Regions from separate parts of the Cryobacterium sp. TMB1-7 genome, predicted to be linked through region 3. Evidence: predicted binding sites of a transcription regulator. Region 3 holds the regulator's gene; each other region holds the start of a gene.
The links. The regulator LexA, encoded in region 3, represses DNA repair genes until DNA is damaged. The targets are predictions, from matches to a motif close to TCGAACANNTGTTCGA.
Positions count from the first base shown of each region.

Region 1 (6,083 bases), on a different contig from region 3:
CGGCGACACCGGTCTGCTCATCGAGTCGCGCGACCCGCAGGTCTGGGCGGATGCGCTCACCGACGTGCTCGCGGACCCCGCCCTGGCGCGGCGCCTGTCGCTGGCGGCCCGCGCGCGCGCCGAGACCTTCGACTGGTCGCGCTCCGCCGCGTCCCTGCTCGACGTTTACTGCGCCCTGCTGCCGGTATCGGTCTGCGCGTGAGCCTGCTCGACGGCCAGCGGTCGGTGCTGTTCGTGCACGCCCACCCCGACGACGAGACCATCTCCACCGGCGCACTCATCGCCGAGTTCGTCGCCAGGGGCAGCCGGGTGTGCCTGCTCACCTGCTCACGGGGCGAACGCGGCGAGGTCGTCGACGGTCCGCTCACGGCCCTGGCCGGCACCGAGGAGCTGGCGCGCGAACGGGAACTGGAGCTCGAACGGGCCACCGGCATCCTGGGCATCACCGAACGGTTCTGGCTCGGTGAGCCGCCCGCCAGGGTCGACGGCCTCGAGCCCCGCCGCTACCGCGACTCCGGCATGGTCTGGATTCGCCCCGGCCTGGCCGGGCCGGCGGACGACGCCGCCGACGACGCCCTCTCGGTGGCGCCGCTGGCCGAGGTCACGGCCGACATCGCGGCCCTGATTGTGCGGCTGCGGCCGTCCCTGGTGATCAGTTACGACGACGGCGGCGGTTACGGGCATCCCGACCACGTGCGCGCCCACGATGCCGCCCACGCCGCGACCACGGCCACCGGCACCGCCTTCGCCGAGGTCCTCGAGGCACCCGCGGGCGACGAAGAATGGTTCGATCTGCCCCAGCACCTCGCGGTGGTGACGGATGCGCTGCGCGCGCACGCAAGCCAGCTCACCGTGCACGGCACCGAGATCGTGCACTCCGGCGGTCAGCGCGAGGCGATCGGCACCTCCGCCGGCCTGCGGCTGCACCCACACCCCGCCGTCTGACCATGGCGAGCGTCCTCAGCCGAGGATCGCTCCAGCGGCCACCGTCACCCTCTCGGCGCGCCGAGCCGGGGTCAACGTCCTGGTGAGCAGCCGGCGCAGCTCGGGCCGGCCGCCCCGGCTGAAGGCGGCACGCTGCTGTGCCGCACCGGTGCCGTCGACTCTGAGCCGGGCCACCGCCTCTCGCACCAGTTCGACGTCGCCCAGTTCTACGAGCTCGGGCTCGAGCATCCGCACGAATCGGCGGAGGCAGCCGTGAGCCGGGGCCAGCCCGCCGCGCAGCGGATCGAAGACCTGCCGGTCCATCCCGTGATGGGCCGAGTGCAGCAGGGCAGCGGAGAGGAGTTCGGAGGGCATCTGGGCGGATGCGCTCGCGGCGGCGGCCTGCGCGGCCGGCACCCCGAGTGAATGTGCCACGAACGCCCGGCACAACGCGGTGATGAACAGCGTGGTCTGCGCATCGAGCTGTGCGTCTGCCACCCGGAACTCGATCGTGGGCAGGTGCTCCGAGAGCCGTACATCCCACATGATCACACCCAGGTCGACGGTGCCGCCAATGCCCAGCAGTCGTGCGATGCGTCGGTCGTAGTCCGCGGCGTCGAGGAAGGCCGGCGGGCAGCCCGAAGTCGTCCACCGGCGCAGCAACACCGTGCGCCAGCTGTCATGCCCGGTGTCCTGCCCCCGCCACAGCGGCGAGTTCGCGGCGATGGCCGTGAAGAGCGGCAACCAGGGCCGCACCGCATTCAGGACGATCACCCCGGCCTCCCGGCTTGGGATGCCGACGTGCACGTGCAGACCGCTCACCTGATGGTCGGCGATCACGGCGTCCATGGTGCGCACGATTCGTTGGTAGCGCTCGGTGTCGGTGATCGTGGGGAACGCCGTCGTGTCGGGCGGGGTGCCGACACTCGCCACGATCACACCGAGTTCGGCCGCCTGGTCGGCGACCGCGCGTCGAAAGCCCGTCATGGCCGTGTGAGCGTCGTCCATCTCTTCGAACACCGCCGAAGCGTGCTCGATCTGGGAGGCCAGGAACTCCCGGTGCGTCACGCCCTGCCATTCGGGCATCGTCGACAGGTGCTCGAAGGCCTGGGCGCCCACATCCACGGGGAACAGGGTGTCAGGATCGAGGAATTGGAACTCCTCTTCGATGCCAAACGTAGCCACGTTGACCTCTTCCGTCGCCGTCGGATCACGACAGTGTGAACCGTCTGCGACGAGTGTGACCTGTAGCCGGATGGCGGTCAAGGGTCTTGCATCACCCTGTTGGGGGAACCGGACCGCCCTCGGTGGACGGGTGCACAATGGTCGCGTGCGCGCCACCGCGGCGGTGCCGGATGGGAGATGGACGGATGTGCAGATGGCTGGCGTACCTCGGGGAACCCCTGCAACCCTCAATGATCGTGCTCGACGCTAAGCACTCGATAGTCGCGCAATCGCTGAACTCCCCGCTCGGAGCCGAGACGGTGAACGGGGATGGCTTCGGCTTCGGCTGGTACCCCACGGGAGCCCCGAAGGGCACCGCACCGGCGCTGTTCCACAGCATCGAACCCGCGTGGAACGACGCGAACCTGAGCGAGCTCACCAGGGCTCTCACCAGCCCGCTCTTCTTCACCCATGTTCGCGCGGCAACCGCACCGCCGATCCAGCAGACGAACTGCCATCCGTATCGCTATCAGAACTGGATGTTCATGCACAACGGCGCCATTGCGGGGTGGCGCGAGCTCAGGCGCGACCTGACGTTGGCGATCGACCCGTCGCTGTACCCGAACGTGCTCGGCACGACGGACTCAGAGGTGCTCTTTCACCTCGCGCTGACCTACGGGCTCCGTGATGACCCTATCGATGCCATCGGGCGCGCCATTCGCACCGTCGAGTCTGTCGGCCACGATCACGATGTGCGTTTTCCCTGGCAGGGCACCGTCGCCGTCTCCGACGGCACCACCTTGTGGGCCTTCCGTTACTCGACCCAGGGACGCACGCGCACGTTGTTTCATTCGGCGGACATCCGCACGCTCCGCCAGATGTACCCCGACCAGGAGCGGCTGGCCGCCTTCGGTGATCATGCGAAGGTCGTGGTGTCCGAGCCGCTCAACGACCTGCCCGGCGCCTTCGTCGAGGTACCGGAATCGTCCGCACTCATTCTCGAAATGGACGGGTATCGGCATCAGCCCTTCCTGGTCGACTGACCACGTCGGGCCGGCCGCTCCTGAATACACAAAACGCCACCTCGAGAGGTGGCGTTTTGCATGTTGGTGGTCAACAGCGTGTGGCAACAACCCAATGGTGGAGATGCGGGGAATTGAACCCCGGTCCATTGCTGTGGTCATGTTTCTTCTACGGGTGTATCCAGTGAAGGCGTTCTACTCGGCTCCGGAACTTGCCACTGGCAGCTGATCCGACGAGCCCAGCCCTCGTTTGAGTCCCCCTATACCCCGAGGCTCAGGATAGGAGCAATCTCTCTAAATGACGTCAGGATCCGAGTAGAGAGCATTCCCGGTCTGACGGTCTCAATGTGGTTCTACTTAGGCCGCGAGGGCGAAAGCGGAACGCGAGACAGTGCGGTTTGAATTGGCACTTATTGTTTTGCAGAGATCGTTTACGAGATAACCCTGCATCCTCGACCCGCTTCTCACAGTTACGCAGGCAATGTCGAAACCGATCATCCCCATGTTCACGTGCTGCCGACTCGAATGAGTTGCGCAGAACGCGGTTGTTGTCACACGCTGTTGAGTTACCAATCCTGTTTCCAGAACCGCAGTGGCGAACATTGCAGCTCACCACCACGGCCTTTCAGGATACAACACTTTCGCGCCACCCCGGTAGCGACGGATGCCGCATGCCGTCATCGACAACGCGCCGTCTAGCGAAAATGTTTACGATACCTGGCCTACAGATTCATGACAAATTCTCGCATACTTCTACGATTTATGAGATAATGGGCGTATGGACGACGAGCTGGCTCCAGGCTCCCCCGCACCGACGGGAACTTCTCCCACCGGCTCCAATCTCCACGACTGGAACACCGGCCTGGCCGGGCCGGCACCGGATGCCGGCAGCGTGAGCGGCACCGCCGACACTCAGTTCGGCGGTGAGGGCAAGCCGGAGTGGCGGGATCCGTCGGCGATCCCGGGGGTGCAGCGTGCGTTCACCGGCGCCTTCGGTGAAAAGCTCCGGGTCCTCGCGGATGCCGCGGGGATGGTGCAGGCCGTTCTGGAGTCGACCGACCTCGACTCGCTCAGTGACGCGGAGGTGGTGGCGTTCACCCAGACGGTCGAGAATGCCGGCCGGCCCGTGGACGCGGCCCGGGTTGGCGCGGCGACCGTTGTCGGATACCGGTCCCGCCCCGGGTTGGGCCGGGATTCGATGGCGTGGCGGTTGGGGGCGTCGCATCAAAGCGACCTGCTCACCCGCCTCACCTTGGCGTCTCGGCAGGAGATGAAACGGCGCCTGGCGCTGGGTGAGAAGGTGGCCCAGAGGATGCTGGCCGGCCAGGTGCTGGAGCCGGAGTTCCCCGCGGTGGCGGCCGCGATGCGCGCCGGGGAATTGGGGATCGATGCGGCGGAGACGATCGTGAAGGGGCTGGCCGACTATAAGGTGCACGGCCGCTTCGATGCCGACCAGGCCGACGTCGAATCCGCCGAGCTCGGCCTCGTCGAGCGGGCGACAGGGTCGGTCTTCGATCGCACCCGCGGCCCCGGCGACAGCGACATCCGGTGCACCGGTCCGATTCTGCGGCGTGGCGATTCGGAGGGGTTCACCTATCCGGCCGATGATCTGCGGTCCCTGGCGGCACGGATGCAGGCGCTACTAAACCCCGACGGGGCCGCCCCGAACGCGACCACGGTTGAAGCGAAATCCACCATATCCTTCGGCGAGCTCACCCGGGGCCTCTACCCGCTGCGTGGCGGCGTGACCCCGGTCCTCAAGGGTGTCATCCAGAACCTGTTCAACACCTTCCAATCCGCCCGCTCCGCACCACGGTTCCCGTCCGCACAGGAACAGCAACGCATCGAAGCCGGCGAACTCGTGCCCGGCGAGCTGATCGACGAACGCACCGGCGGGGAGAAGCGCGCCGATATTCTCCGCGGCATCCTGGTGCAGGTCGCCCAAGACCCCCGCACCCCGACCATGGGCGGCATGCCACCGACGGTGATGGTGCATGTGAACGCGGCCGACCTCCTCAAGGACGCCGGCGTCGGTTGGATCGACGGCGTCGACGGGCCGGTCTCGATGAAGACCATTACGCAGATGATCGACAACGGCGGCTTCCAGCCCGTCTTCTTCGGCAGGGCCGGTGCCGTCCTCGGCCTGGGCTCCAAAGCCCGTTGTTTCTCCCCGATGCAACGCAAAATGATCACCGCCAGAGACGGTGGCTGCATCATCCCGGGCTGCGACTGCCCACCCCAGTGGACCGAAGTACACCATGTGGTGCCGTGGCAGGTCGGTGGGAAAACCCATGCTTCCAACGGGGTATTGCTGTGCTGGTACCACCACCACACCATCGACAGCAGCGGGTGGAGAATCCGGATGGTCGGCGGGCGGCCGCGAGTGATGGCCCCGCACTGGATCGACCCGTCCGGGACATGGCGCACACCCGGAAAACACCGGGCGCACGACCCGAAGACCCGACCACAAGACGAGTAGCGGCCAGATTGAGCGGGCGACTCGGGGCGGGGCGGGTCTGGCTAGTCGCCGAGGTTGCGGCGGGCGGAGATGGCTCGGTCGGACTCGCGCTTGTCCTGGCGTTCGCGCAGGGTCTGCCGCTTGTCGTATTCCTTCTTACCCTTGGCCACCGCGATCTCGACCTTGGCCTTGCCGTCGCTGAAGTAGATCTTCAGCGGAATCAGGGTGTAGCCGCCCTCTTTGGTCTTGTGGCTGATCTTGACGATCTCCGCCTTGTGCAGCAGCAGCTTGCGCTTGCGACGGGGCGGGTGGTTCGTCCAGGTGCCGGCGGTGTACTCCGGAATGTGCACGGCATCCAGCCAGGCCTCCCCGGACTCGATGAACGCGTAGCCGTCGACGAGGGACGCCCGTCCGGCGCGGAGGGACTTCACCTCGGTGCCGCTGAGCACCATTCCGGCCTCGTACGTATCCTCGATGAGGTAGTCGTGGCGCGCCTTGCGATTGGTCGCGACGAC
Region 1 covers NZ_SOFZ01000029.1:625,776-631,858, forward strand. The annotation lists gene E3O60_RS16085 (glycosyltransferase) at 1-202, shown strand, start outside; gene E3O60_RS16090 (PIG-L family deacetylase) at 199-945, shown strand; gene E3O60_RS16095 (YbdK family carboxylate-amine ligase) at 961-2,109, opposite strand; gene E3O60_RS16100 (class II glutamine amidotransferase) at 2,340-3,131, shown strand; RNA gene ssrA (transfer-messenger RNA) at 3,227-3,612, opposite strand; gene E3O60_RS16110 (HNH endonuclease signature motif containing protein) at 3,889-5,589, shown strand; gene smpB (SsrA-binding protein SmpB) at 5,631-6,083, opposite strand, start outside.
Region 1: a site for LexA is predicted at 3,809-3,824, ahead of E3O60_RS16110 (HNH endonuclease signature motif containing protein). Genes of this name have one in related genera too.

Region 2 (6,083 bases), on a different contig from region 3:
ATTCGCCCTCACCAGACGGATGCGCCCCGGCCGCGTCAATCAGCCAGGCGTAGTCGAAGGCCCGCTCGCGCCAGCCGGCGTAGCGACCCGAGACGCCGCCGTGGCCGGCGGACATCTCGGTCTTCAGCAGTGCATCCGCCCCCACCTCGCGGAGTCTCGCCACCCACTTGGCCGGCTCCACGTAGAGCACCCGGGTGTCGTTGAGGCTGGTGACGGCGAGGATCCGCGGGTAGTGCGTCTGGTGCACGTTCTCCAGCGGTGAGTAGGTCTTCATGTAGGCGTACACCTCGGCGTCGTGCAGCGGGTCGCCCCACTCGTCCCACTCGATCACGGTGAGCGGCAGGCTCGGGTCGAGGATCGAGGTGAGCGGATCGACGAACGGCACCCCGGCGAGAATGCCGGAGAACAGGGACGGCGCCATGTTCGCCACGGCGCCCATCAGTAGTCCGCCGGCGCTGCGGCCCTCGGCGACGAGCTTGTCCGGCGAGGTGTAGCCGCAGTCGATGAGGTGCTCGGCGCAGGCGACGAAGTCGGTGAACGAGTTGCGCTTCTGGTGGGTCTTGCCGTTTTCGTACCAGAGCCGGCCGAGCTCGCCGCCGCCGCGCACGTGGGCGACCGCGAAGATCATGCCGCGGTCAAGCAGGCTGAGCCTGGAGATGCTGAAGGACGGGTCGATGCTGATCTCGTAGGAGCCGTAGCCGTAGAGCAGGGTGGGGGCCGGGACGCCGGGCTCGACGAGGTCGGAACGGTAGACGATGGAGATGGGTACCCGGGTGCCGTCGGCGGCAACGGCCCATTCGCGGCGCTGTTCGAACAGGGTCGGGTCGTAGTGGCCGAGCACCGGCTGCTGCTTGAGCAGGCGCAGCTCGCCGGTGGCGACCACGTAGTCGTAGACCGTCGAAGGGGTCACAAAGCTTGTGTAGCCCAGACGGATGGTCGGCTGGTTCCATTCGGGGTTGCCGCCGGTGCCCACCGAGAAGAGTTCCTCGTCAAAGGTGATCTCGGTGAGGCCGCCGCCGCGTTTGGTGGCGTAGGCCACCCGGGTGAGGCCGTCTTTGCGATATTCAACCACCACGAAGTCGCGGAACGCGTCGACGCTTTCCAGGCGGATGCGCTCGCTGTGCGGCAGCACCACCCGGCCCGGGTCCTTCGGATCGGCGGCCGGCACGCTGACGAGCTCGAAGTTCACAGCGTTGTGGTTGTGCACGATCAGCAGGCGGTCTTCGCCGTCGATGACGGCGTGCTCCACGTCGTACTCCACGTTGTCGCGCCGCGGCCAGACCACCGTGAACTCGCCGGTGGGGTCGGCGGCGTCAAGAAGGAAGGTCTCGCTGGTGACGCTGGAGCCGGCCTCGATCATGAGGTATCGGTTGCTGCGCGAACGGCCGACGCCCACCCAGAAACGCTCGTCGGGCTCGGTGAACACCGTCACGTCAGCCTCGACCGAGGTGCCGACCTCGTGGCGCCAAACCGTATCGGGGCGCCAGGCGTCATCGACGGTCGTGTAGAACACGTATCGGCCGCTCGGGTCGAAGAGCGCGCCGGCGCTGGTGTTCGGGATTTCGTCGGCCAGGTTCTCGCCCGTGGCGATGGTGCGTATCCGCACCGTGTAGCGCTCGTCGCCCTCGATATCAACGGCGTAGAGCAGGGTGCTGCCGTCGTCGCTCACGTCGAAGCTGCCGAGGGAGTAGAAGTCGTGGCCCGCGGCCTCGGCGTTGTCGTCAAGCAGCACCTGCTCGCCGGGCAGGCCGGGGGCGGCGTCACCCGTGTGTGCGCCGGTCGAGTCGGTGCCGGTCGCGTCTGTGCCGGTCGCCGGTTCGATGACCGGGGGAGTCCAGTCATCCGGACCCGAGATGGGCGCGCGGCAGTGGATGCCGTATTCCTGTCCCTCCACCGAGCGGGTGTAGTGCCACCACTGCCCACGGCGCACCGGAACGCTGAGGTCGGTCTCCTGGGTGCGGTCCTTGATCTCCTCGAAGATCTGCTCCTGCAGCAGCTCAAGATGGCTGGTGCGGGAATCCGTGTATGCGTTCTCGGCAGTGAGGTGCGCGATGACCTCCGGGGCGTCCTTGTCGCGCATCCACTCGTAATTGTCGACGAACACATCGTTGTGGTGGATGCGCCGCGTGGGCTTCCGGGCGGCGACGGGAGGAAGGTTCATGAACTCAGCGTAGCCATCTCGTCCGACCATGTCCCGTGGAACTCCGCAGCAGCAGCCGCCGCGCGCGGGATTCCTGTTCGGGGGGTGCCCTGAACCGCCGTCGACGCCGCGCTGGCCTCGTCGAACCAGCCCCGCACCCCGTCCCCGACAACGCGCCCATCCCGTCGGTCGAGCTTGCCGAGACCCCGCACCCCGTCCCCGACAACGCGCCATCCCCGTCGGTCGAGCGTGTCGAGACCCCGCAACCCGTCCCCGACAACGCGCCATCCCCGTCGGTCGAGCGTGTCGAGACCCCGCAACCCGTCCCCGACAACGCGCCCATCCCCGTCGGTCGAGCCTGTCGAGACCCCGCGAGCCATCCTCTGCAGTTAGGAAATGTTTTCGATACCCGTTCCGGAACTTGCTGACATTTCCTCGCATATAGGTGCGATTCGTGAGAGAATGGGGGTATGGACGACGAGCTGGATAGTGGCTCCACCGCACCGACGGGAATGACTCCCACCGGTCCGAACCTGCACGACTGGAACACCGGTCTGGCCGGTCCGGATCCCCTCCCGGCACTGGATGCCACCATTTTCACCGACACGACCGACACTTCCACGAACACTGCGGCTGGCCCCACCAAAGGCTCGCCCCGTCCCGGCCAGATTGGTCGGGGCCGCTCCAAGCCGCGGCCCGAGTGGCGGGATCCGGCCGAGCTGCCGGGGGTGCAGCGCGCGCATACCGGTGCGTTCGGTCAGAAGCTCCAGGCCCTGGATGATGCGGCCCGGACGGTGATGGCGGTGATGGATTCCATTGATGTGAACGCGTTGAGTGACCCGGAGGTGGTCGCGTTGACGCAGATGGTCGAGCGCACCGGTCGGCCGGTGGATGCGGCCCGGGTGGCCACGGCGACCGTGGTGGGTTACCGGTCCCGCATTGGGCTGGGCGCGGAGTCGTTGGCCTGGCGGTTGGGGGCGTCGCACCAGAATGATCTGCTGATCGGGCTGACCGGCACGTCGGTGCCGGAGATGAAACGACGCGTGAGCCTGGGTGAGAAGGTCGCTCCGCGGATGTTGGGCGGCATGGTCCTGGAGCCCGAGTTCCCGTTTGTGGCCGCGGCACTGAGCGCCGGGGAGATCGGTCTTGATGCGGCGGAGAACATTGTGAAGGGTTTGGCTGACTACAAGGTGCACGGCCGCTTCGATGCGGACCAGTCGCTGGTGGACGGCGGTGAGGCCGAGCTGGTGGAGTCCGCGACCGGGTCCGTGTTCGGCCGCACCCCCGGACCCGGCGACAGCGCCACCGCCACCGCCACCGCCACCGATGCCGATGACGCCGACACCGGCGCCGGACAAGTCTGCACGGGACCGGTCCGGCGTTTGGGTGCGTCGGCGGGGTTCACGTTCCCGGCGGACCGGATTCGGGAGATGGCGGCGACGTGGCAGGCGGTGTTGAACCCGGACGGGGCCGCGCCCACCGCGGAGATCCTCGAGGCGAAGTCCACGTTCTCGTTCGGCAAGCTCGCCCAGGGGTTGCATCCGTTGCGCGGTGGGGTGACGCCGGAGCTCAAGGGCATCATGCAGAACCTGTTCGACACGTTCCTGTCCGCGCGCAGCGCCCCCGCGTTCCCGTCCGCGGACGAGCAGCAGCGCATCGAGGCCGGCGAACTGGTGCCCGGTGAGATCCTCGACGAACGCGACGGTGGCCAGAAACGTGCCGACATCCTTCGCGGCATCCTGGTCCAGGTCGCCCAAGACCCTCGCACCCCGACCATGGGCGGGATGCCGCCGACGGTGATGGTGCACGTGAACGCGCACGACCTGCACACCGGGGTCGGGGTCGGCTGGATCGACGGCGTCGAGGGGCCGATCTCGATGAAGACGATCAACCAGATGATCGACAACGGCGGCTTCCGGCCGGTCTTCTTCGGCGGCACCGGCGCCGTCCTCGCCCTCGGCGACACAGTCCGCTGCTTCACGCCGCTGCAACGTAGGGCGATCACCGCCCGAGATGGTGGTTGCATCATCCCGGGCTGTACCTGCCCACCGCAATGGACCGAGGTGCACCATGTGACACCGTGGCAGCACGGCGGCCCGACCAACGTCTCGAACGGGGTACTGCTGTGCTGGCGCCACCATCACGGCATCGACAACGCCGGCGGCTGGAAAATCCGGATGGTCCTGGGCATGCCCGAAGTCAAAGCCCCACACTGGATCGACCCCACCGGCACCTGGCGCACACCACCCCAACACCGCGCCCACGACCCGAAAACCCGACGACAGAACGAGTAGAGCCACCGCCTGAGAGTCCGCCGGTCGCGTGAGCCTGTCGGCACTCGTGCAATTACCGCCCGCCAACCGGCTTCGTTAGGGTCGAAGGAGAAGCATGACAGTGACCACGAAGGTGCTTCGGAAAAAGGAATCACCATGACGACCTCCGAAAACTCGGCCGGCACCATTGGCGAAAGGATGGCCGGCGCTGATATCGAGGCCGATCTCCAGAGCATTTTGCAGGCGGTTCCGGAGCCTGCTGCCGAGAGTGAGGCGCACGCCGTGCTCGGGCGGGTCTTTCAGGGCGTACTTTTCGACATGGACGGCACCCTGGTCGACTCGACCAAGGCCGTGAACCGGTCCTGGCAGCAGTGGGCCGACGAAATGGGTCTGGGTGCGCTCTTCGCCGGCGTGCAGCATGGCCGTCCGGGCCGCGAGATGATCGCCGATCTGGTCCCGGCTCACCAGGTTGAAACGTCGTTCGCCCGGGTCAACGAGCTCGAACTCAGCGACACCGACGACATCACCATCCTGCCCGGTGCTGCCGAGCTGATGGCCGTCATCCCCGAAGAACGCCGAGCGATCGTGACGTCCTGTCCTCGGGAGCTGTGCCGCACCCGTCTCGCATCCGCCGGATTCACGGCCCCGGCCACGGTGGTGACCGTCGAAGACACGGTCAAGGGAAAGCCGGCGCCCGATCCGTTCCTCGAGGCCGCCGACAGGCTCGGCCTCGACGCCCGCCAGTGCGTGGTCGTCGAAGACGCTCCCGCCGGACTCGCCGCGGGTCGCGCAGCCGGCTGCGCAACCATCGGCGTTGTCGGCACTCACTCGGCCGACGAACTGGACGCCGACCTCGTTGTGTCCAGCCTCGACCGCCTGAGCATCGAACTGCACGATCACGGCGTGGTCTTTGTTCTCCAGACCGAGCCGAGGGAGTAGACAGGACACATGACAGGGCGAGAGCAGACCGAGATCGAGCGCAAGTACGACGTCGAGGGGTTGCGGCCCGTTCCGTCGCTGCAGGGGCTCGACGGCATCACCGCCGACCCGGCCGAGGTGCCTTTTGTGCTCACGGCCGTGTACTACGACACTGCCGATCATGACCTGGCCCGCCACCGCATTGTTCTGCGGCGCCGTGAGGGTGGCGGCGATGCCGGCTGGCACCTCAAGATGCCGGCTGCCGAGGGGCGCATCGAGGTGCACTGGCCACTGGACATCGGCGACGCCGACGGTACTGAACACATCCCCGACGAGGTACTCGAGCCCGTTCGCGCGATTGTGCGCGACCGGCCGCTCACCCCGCTGGCCCGGGTGAGCACTGTGCGCACCACGGTGCGACTCACCGACACCGACGGTCAGGCTCTCGCCGAGATCGCCGACGACCTCGTCTCCGCCTCCGATGTGCGCGGTGGAACGTACCGCAAGTGGCGCGAATGGGAGCTCGAACTTCTGGATGGCGCTCCCGACACCCGCAGGAAGCGCACCAGACTGCTCGATTCGGTCGAACAGGTGTTGCTCACCGCCGGAGCCACCCCGTCCACGAGTGCGGCCAAGATCGCTCGTGCCGTGGGCGTGGAGTCCCTGACCGAGCTCGACGGCGCCGAGGTGCTGCCGGGGCTGCTCCCCGCCCCCGCCCTGCAGCAGCCGGACTCCGCTGGTGCCGTCGTTGT
Region 2 covers NZ_SOFZ01000016.1:15,702-21,784, reverse strand. The annotation lists gene E3O60_RS05465 (S9 family peptidase) at 1-2,161, opposite strand, end outside; gene E3O60_RS05460 (HNH endonuclease signature motif containing protein) at 2,611-4,434, shown strand; gene E3O60_RS05455 (HAD-IA family hydrolase) at 4,570-5,352, shown strand; gene E3O60_RS05450 (CYTH and CHAD domain-containing protein) at 5,362-6,083, shown strand, end outside.
Region 2: a site for LexA is predicted at 2,531-2,546, ahead of E3O60_RS05460 (HNH endonuclease signature motif containing protein). Genes of this name have one in related genera too.

Region 3 (6,083 bases):
CGCCGTGGGCGTCGTTCAGCGCCGCCATCACGGCGCTGAACGCGCCGACGCCGGGGACCAGGAGTCCGTCGGCCTCGAGCGCGAGCTTGCGGTCGCCGGTGAGGGTGACGTCGGCGCCTGCGAGTTCGAGCGCCTTGACGGCCGAGTGCACATTGCCCGTGCCGTAGTCCAGGACGACGACCGAGGTCACAGTGCGCCCTTGGTGGACGGGATGCCGGAGACCAGCGGGTCGTAGGCCTTGGCCTGGCGGAAGGCTCGGGCGAAGGCCTTGAACTCGGCTTCGGCGATGTGGTGGGGGTCGCGGCCGCCGAGGACGGTGACGTGCACGGTCAACGCGGCGTTGAAGGAGATGGCCTCGAAAACGTGCCGCACCATCGAGCCGGTGAAGTGCCCGCCGATGAGGTGGAATTCGAATCCGGCGGGCTCGCCGGTGTGCACGAGGTACGGCCGACCGGAGATGTCCACGACGGCCTGCACGAGGGCTTCGTCCAGCGGCACCAGGGCGTCGCCGTATCGGGAGATGCCGGCCTTGTCACCGAGGGCCTGCTTGATGGCCTGGCCCAGGACGATGCCGATGTCCTCGACGGTGTGGTGCACATCGATCTCGATGTCGCCCGTGGCGTGCACGGTGAGATCGGTCAGCGAGTGCTTCGCGAACGCCGTGAGCAGGTGGTCGTAGAACGGCACGCTGGTGTGGATGTCGCTCACCCCGGTGCCGTCGAGGTTGATCGAGAGGTCGATGCTCGATTCGCTCGTTTCGCGCTGCAGGTGGGCACGGCGAGGCGAGGGCGTGACGTTGCTCATGGCGTTAGTTTATTCGGCTATCGGGCGGAGCCGTGCGATGGCGGCCAGGAACGCGCTCGTCTCGGCTTCGGTGCCGGCCGAGACCCGGAGGTGGCCGGGGATACCGACGTCGCGGATCAGGATGCCTTCGGCCAGGAGCGCTTGGAAGATCGCGTGCGGGTCGGAGACTCCGCCGAATAACACGAAATTGCTTCCGCTGCGCAGTGGGCTGAAGCCGAGGTTCGTCAGTTCGGTCACCAGGCGATCGCGTTGCACCCGGATGTCGTCCACCATGGCGAGCATCTCACCCGTGTGGGCGAGCGCGGCCACGGCCGCCGCCTGGGTGAGGGCGGACAGGTGGTAGGGCAGCCGGACCAGGCGTAGCGCATCCGTGACAGCCGGGTCGGCGGCCAGGTAGCCCAGCCGCACGCCGGCGAAAGCGAAGGCCTTGCTCATGGTCCGGGACACGAGCAGGCGCTCCCGGCCGGGCAGCAGGGTGAGGGCGCTGTCGGTGCCGTCCGGTGCGAACTCGGCGTAGGCCTCGTCGACGACAACGATGCCGGGGGTGGCGTCGTAGACGGCCGCGATGGTCTCCAGCGACAACGGGGTGCCGGTCGGGTTGTTCGGTGAGCAGAGGAAGACGATGTCGGGCGAGGTTTCCTCCACCCAGCGGGCGGCGGTCTCCGGCGAAAGTTCGTAGTCGGCGTCGCGGCCGCCGGGGATCCAGCGGGTATCGGTGCCGGAGGCGAGGATCGAGTACATCGAGTAGGTCGGCGCGTAGCCGAGCAGAGACCGGCCCGGCCCGCCGAAGGCCTGCAGAACCTGCTGCAGAACCTCGTTGGAACCGTTGGCGGCCCAGATGTTGTCGCGGGTGAGACCGTGACCGAGGTAGCCCGCGAGGGCGTCCCGCAGCGGGCTGAATTCCCGGTCGGGGTACCGGTTGACGGTGAGGATCGCCTCGGCCAGGGCCTCCGCGATGTCGGCGGCGACCGCGGGCGGGATCGGGTGGGTGTTCTCGTTGACGTTCAACGCCACCGGCACGTGCAGCTGGGGTGCTCCGTAAGGGGTTTGTCCGCGGAGGTTGGCACGCAGGGGCAGGTCGTCGAGGCTGGTCACCCGAACAAGCTTAGTTGCGCCCGCGGCCGACCCCTCGTATCCGAGGCGGGGCGGGGCGAGCGGCTCCGGGCTGAGCGGCTCGGGCTGAGCGGCTCAGTAGTCCGCGGGAAGGGCGAGGCGCTGGCCGGGCTGCACGGCCTCGGAGGACAGCTGGTTGAGGTTGACGATGTCGATGATCACGTCGCGCGGGTCTTGTCCGGGGGCGACAGACTCGGCCAGCTGCCAGAGCGACTGGCCGGCCTCAATGGTGACGTAGTCGAACGCGGCCGCGCCGATACCCGCGCTGCCCTCTGCCGCGGCCATGCCGCCGTTGACGGCGATGCCGATGACGCCGAGTACCAGGGGCACTGCGGCGAGGGCCGTGAAAACGGCCCGCCCGCGGCGGGTCAGCCGCAGGTGTGTGGTGGGCGGGGTGGCCGGGCTGTGGTTGTCCGGTGCTGCAAATGCTGCGCTCATGTCAAACCTCCTGGTAACGCATCGGGCCCTCGGCCGGGAGGGCCAGATGCGAATCTATGTTCCGAATATATCTTCGAGTGTTCGAACAATCAACCCTGTTTCCGGATATTATGGAGACAGATTCCGCAACACACTCGAATGCATGTCTACGAACCGCTGCTCTGTGGCTACAGTTTCGATCGGGTAGCTGCACTCAAACAGACACCACCGACATTGCTGCCCGAGCCCGAGAAGTATGAGCCCGACGAGCACCAGCCCGGCGAGCACGAGCCCCACCAGCACCAGCCCGAACCGACTAACCAGAGGAGCGTCAACGTGGCACAACAGAGCACACCTCGGGACAAGGGCGGCACGCGACGCCGCAAGAGCCTGAGCGACAAACAGCGCGCGGTGATGGACGTCATCCAGCGTTCGGTTCGCGACCGCGGTTACCCGCCGAGCATGCGCGAGATCGGCGACGCCGTTGGTCTGTCCTCGTTGTCGAGCGTGACCCACCAGCTGCACCAGCTCGAGCTGAGCGGGTACCTGCGGCGCGACCCGCACCGGCCGCGCGCACTCGAGGTGCTCATCGAGCTGCCTCAGTCCTCAGAGGAGGTCACGCCAGGCGCCGCCGATGACTACCAGTCCGGCATCCAGGTGGGTGATGCGGCGATGGTGCCGCTCGTCGGCCGCATCGCCGCCGGTATCCCGATCATGGCCGACCAGCAGATCGACGAGATCTTCCCGCTCCCCCGCCAACTGGTGGGCAAGGGCGAGCTGTTCATGCTCAAGGTCGTCGGTGATTCGATGATCGACGCCGCCATCTGCGATGGCGACTGGGTGGTCATCCGCCAGCAGAAGACCGCGGAGAACGGCGAGATCGTCGCCGCCATGCTCGACGGCGAAGCCACGGTGAAGGTGCTGCGACAGCGCGACGGCCACACCTGGCTGCTCCCCCGCAACACCAACTTCGAGCCGATCCTGGGTGACTTCGCCGAGGTCCTCGGCAAGGTCGTCGCGGTGTTGCGTTCGGTCTAGATCCGCAACGCTCCAGGCACACAACAGGCCCGACCCCGCGAGGGGTCGGGCCTTCGTGTTGTGCCGGCGTAGTCAGGGCGGGCCAGGTCAGACCAGCGTCGCCCGAACTGCGCGGGTGGCATCGACGATGTTGCGCAGGGACTCCACGGTCTCCGCATACCCGCGGGTCTTCAGTCCGCAGTCCGGGTTCACCCAGACCTGGCGAGCGGGGATCGATTGCAGGGCCCGCTCGAGAAGTTCGGTGATCTCGGCCACACCGGGCACCCGCGGCGAGTGGATGTCGTAGACGCCCGGGCCGATGCCGTGGTCGAAGCCACTGGTCTGCAGGTCGGCGACGACCTCCATCTTCGACCGAGCGGCCTCGATGCTGGTCACGTCGGCGTCCAGGTTGCGGATCGCGTCGATGACGACCCCGAACTCCGAGTAGCAGAGGTGGGTGTGGATCTGGGTCTGGTCGGCGACCCCCGCGGTAGCGAGCCTGAACGACCCGACCGACCAATCCAGGTAGTCGGCGTGGTCCTTCTTCTTCAGGGGCAGCAACTCGCGCAGCGCGGGCTCGTCGACCTGCACCACCCGGATACCGGCCGCCTCGAGATCACCGATCTCGTCGCGCAGCGCGAGCGCCACTTGCCGTGCGGTCTCCCCCAACGGCTGATCGTCGCGCACGAACGACCAGGCCAGGATGGTGACCGGTCCGGTGAGCATCCCCTTGACCGGCTTCTCGGTAAGGGTCTGGGTGTAGCTGGACCACTCCACGGTGATGGGCGCCGGACGCCGGACGTCGCCCCACAGGATCGACGGACGGGTGCACCGGCTGCCGTAGGACTGCACCCAGCCGTTCTCGGTGACGGTGAAGCCATCGAGGTTCTCGGCGAAGTACTGCACCATGTCGTTGCGCTCGGGTTCACCGTGCACGAGAACGTCGAGGCCGAGGTCTTCCTGCAGCTGCACGACCCGGCCGATCTCGGCGCGCATGAGCTCCTGGTAGTCGGCGGATGCGAGTTCACCCGAGACCAGGCGGGCGCGGGCGCGGCGGATATCACTCGTCTGCGGGAACGAGCCGATGGTCGTGGTCGGTAGCGGGGGCAGGTCGAGCACGGCATCCTGAGCGGCCAGGCGGGCCTCGTAGTCGCCGCGGCTGAAGTCGGCCGGGGTGAGGGTGTCGAGGCGGGCGCGCACGGCGCCGTCACGCACGCCGGGCGAGACCCGGCGCGCCTCCAGCGACGCGGTGGCCGCGTCGAGATCTGCCTGCACGGCAGCCTGCCCCTCGGAGAGGCCGCGAGCGAGGGTGGCGACCTGACCGATCTTCTGGTCGGCGAACGCCAGCCAACCGGTAAGGTCGGCGCCGAGCTTGGTCTCGTCGGTGACGTCGTGCGGCAGGTGCAGCAGCGAGGTGGAGCTGGAGACCGCGATCCGGTCGCTCAGCGCGCCCAGCTGGGCCACCTTGTCGAACGCCGCCTCGAGGTCGCCCCGCCAGATGTTGTGACCGTCGATCACGCCGGCCACGAGGGTGGTGTCGGCCAGGCCGGGCACGTCGGCGGGCACCGTTCCGCGCACGAGGTCCAGGCCGATGGCCTCGACCGGGGTCTTGGCCAGAACGGGTAGGGCGTCGTCGAGGCTGCCGTAGGGCGCGGCCACGAACAGTCCGGGCCGCCTGTCGAGGCCGCCGAGGGTGTCGTAGGCCCGGGCGAGGGCGGCGAGGGCACGGTCGCGCGGGATGTCGATGCTCTCGCTGACGAGGGCCGGTTCGTCCAGCTGTACCCACTCTGCACCCGCGGCGGCGAGGCGCTCGATCAGGGTGGCGTAGACCGGCAGCAGGTCGTCGAGGCGATCGAGCGGGTGAAAGCCGGCCGGGGCCGTTTCGCTCGGCTTGGCCAGGAGCAGGAAGGTGACCGGACCGACGATGACGGGTCGGGTGAGGAAGCCGGCGGCGACGGCCTCGTCGAACTCCCGCACGATGCGGTCGCTGGCGAGGTGGAAGTTCGTCTCCGGGCCGATTTCCGGCACCAGATAGTGGTAATTGGAATCGAACCACTTGGTCATTTCGAGCGGCAGGTTCTCGCCGGCGCCGCGGGCCAGGGTGAAGTAGCCGGCGAGGTCGAGGTGACCGTCGGCGTCGACGAGACCGGCGAAGCGGGTGGGGATGGCGCCGACGGTCACCGCCGCATCCAGCACCTGGTCATAGAAGGAGAAGCTCTCCGGAATCGACGAGTCGCTGCGGCCGAGCCCGAGGCCGACGAGCCGCTCCCGGGTGGTGTTGCGCAGGGCTGCCGCGGTGGCTTCGAGTTGAGCGGCGTCGATCCGGCCGGCCCAGAAGGCTTCGACGGCCTTCTTCAGTTCGCGGCGGCGGCCGATCCGCGGGTAGCCGAGGATCGTTCCGGTGGGGAATGCGGGGACGGTGATGGTCATCAGTAGTGGTCCTTCGTGGAGTGGATTCCGGCACGGGTGTCGGCAGGGCTGGTCGAGGGATGGGTCGGAGGTGGGTTGTGAGCGGAGACGACCGGTTGTGCCGGTGCCAGCGCGCCGGCGCGGTCGAGCACGGCGAGCACGGTCTCGTGCTGGTTGAAGGCGTAGAGGTGCAGGCCGGGAGCCCCGCCGGCGATGAGCTTCTCGGCGAGGGCGGCGGCGTGGCTGATGCCGATCTCGCGCTGGCCCTCGAGGGTGGGTTCCACTTCGAGCTGGATCGAGAGTTCGGCGGGCAGTTCCTCCCC
Region 3 covers NZ_SOFZ01000007.1:30,873-36,955, forward strand. The annotation lists gene hisH (imidazole glycerol phosphate synthase subunit HisH) at 1-190, opposite strand, end outside; gene hisB (imidazoleglycerol-phosphate dehydratase HisB) at 187-804, opposite strand; gene E3O60_RS01300 (histidinol-phosphate transaminase) at 814-1,899, opposite strand; gene E3O60_RS01305 (LysM peptidoglycan-binding domain-containing protein) at 1,993-2,355, opposite strand; gene lexA (transcriptional repressor LexA) at 2,749-3,372, shown strand; gene metE (5-methyltetrahydropteroyltriglutamate--homocysteine S-methyltransferase) at 3,460-5,781, opposite strand; gene E3O60_RS01320 (methylenetetrahydrofolate reductase) at 5,781-6,083, opposite strand, start outside.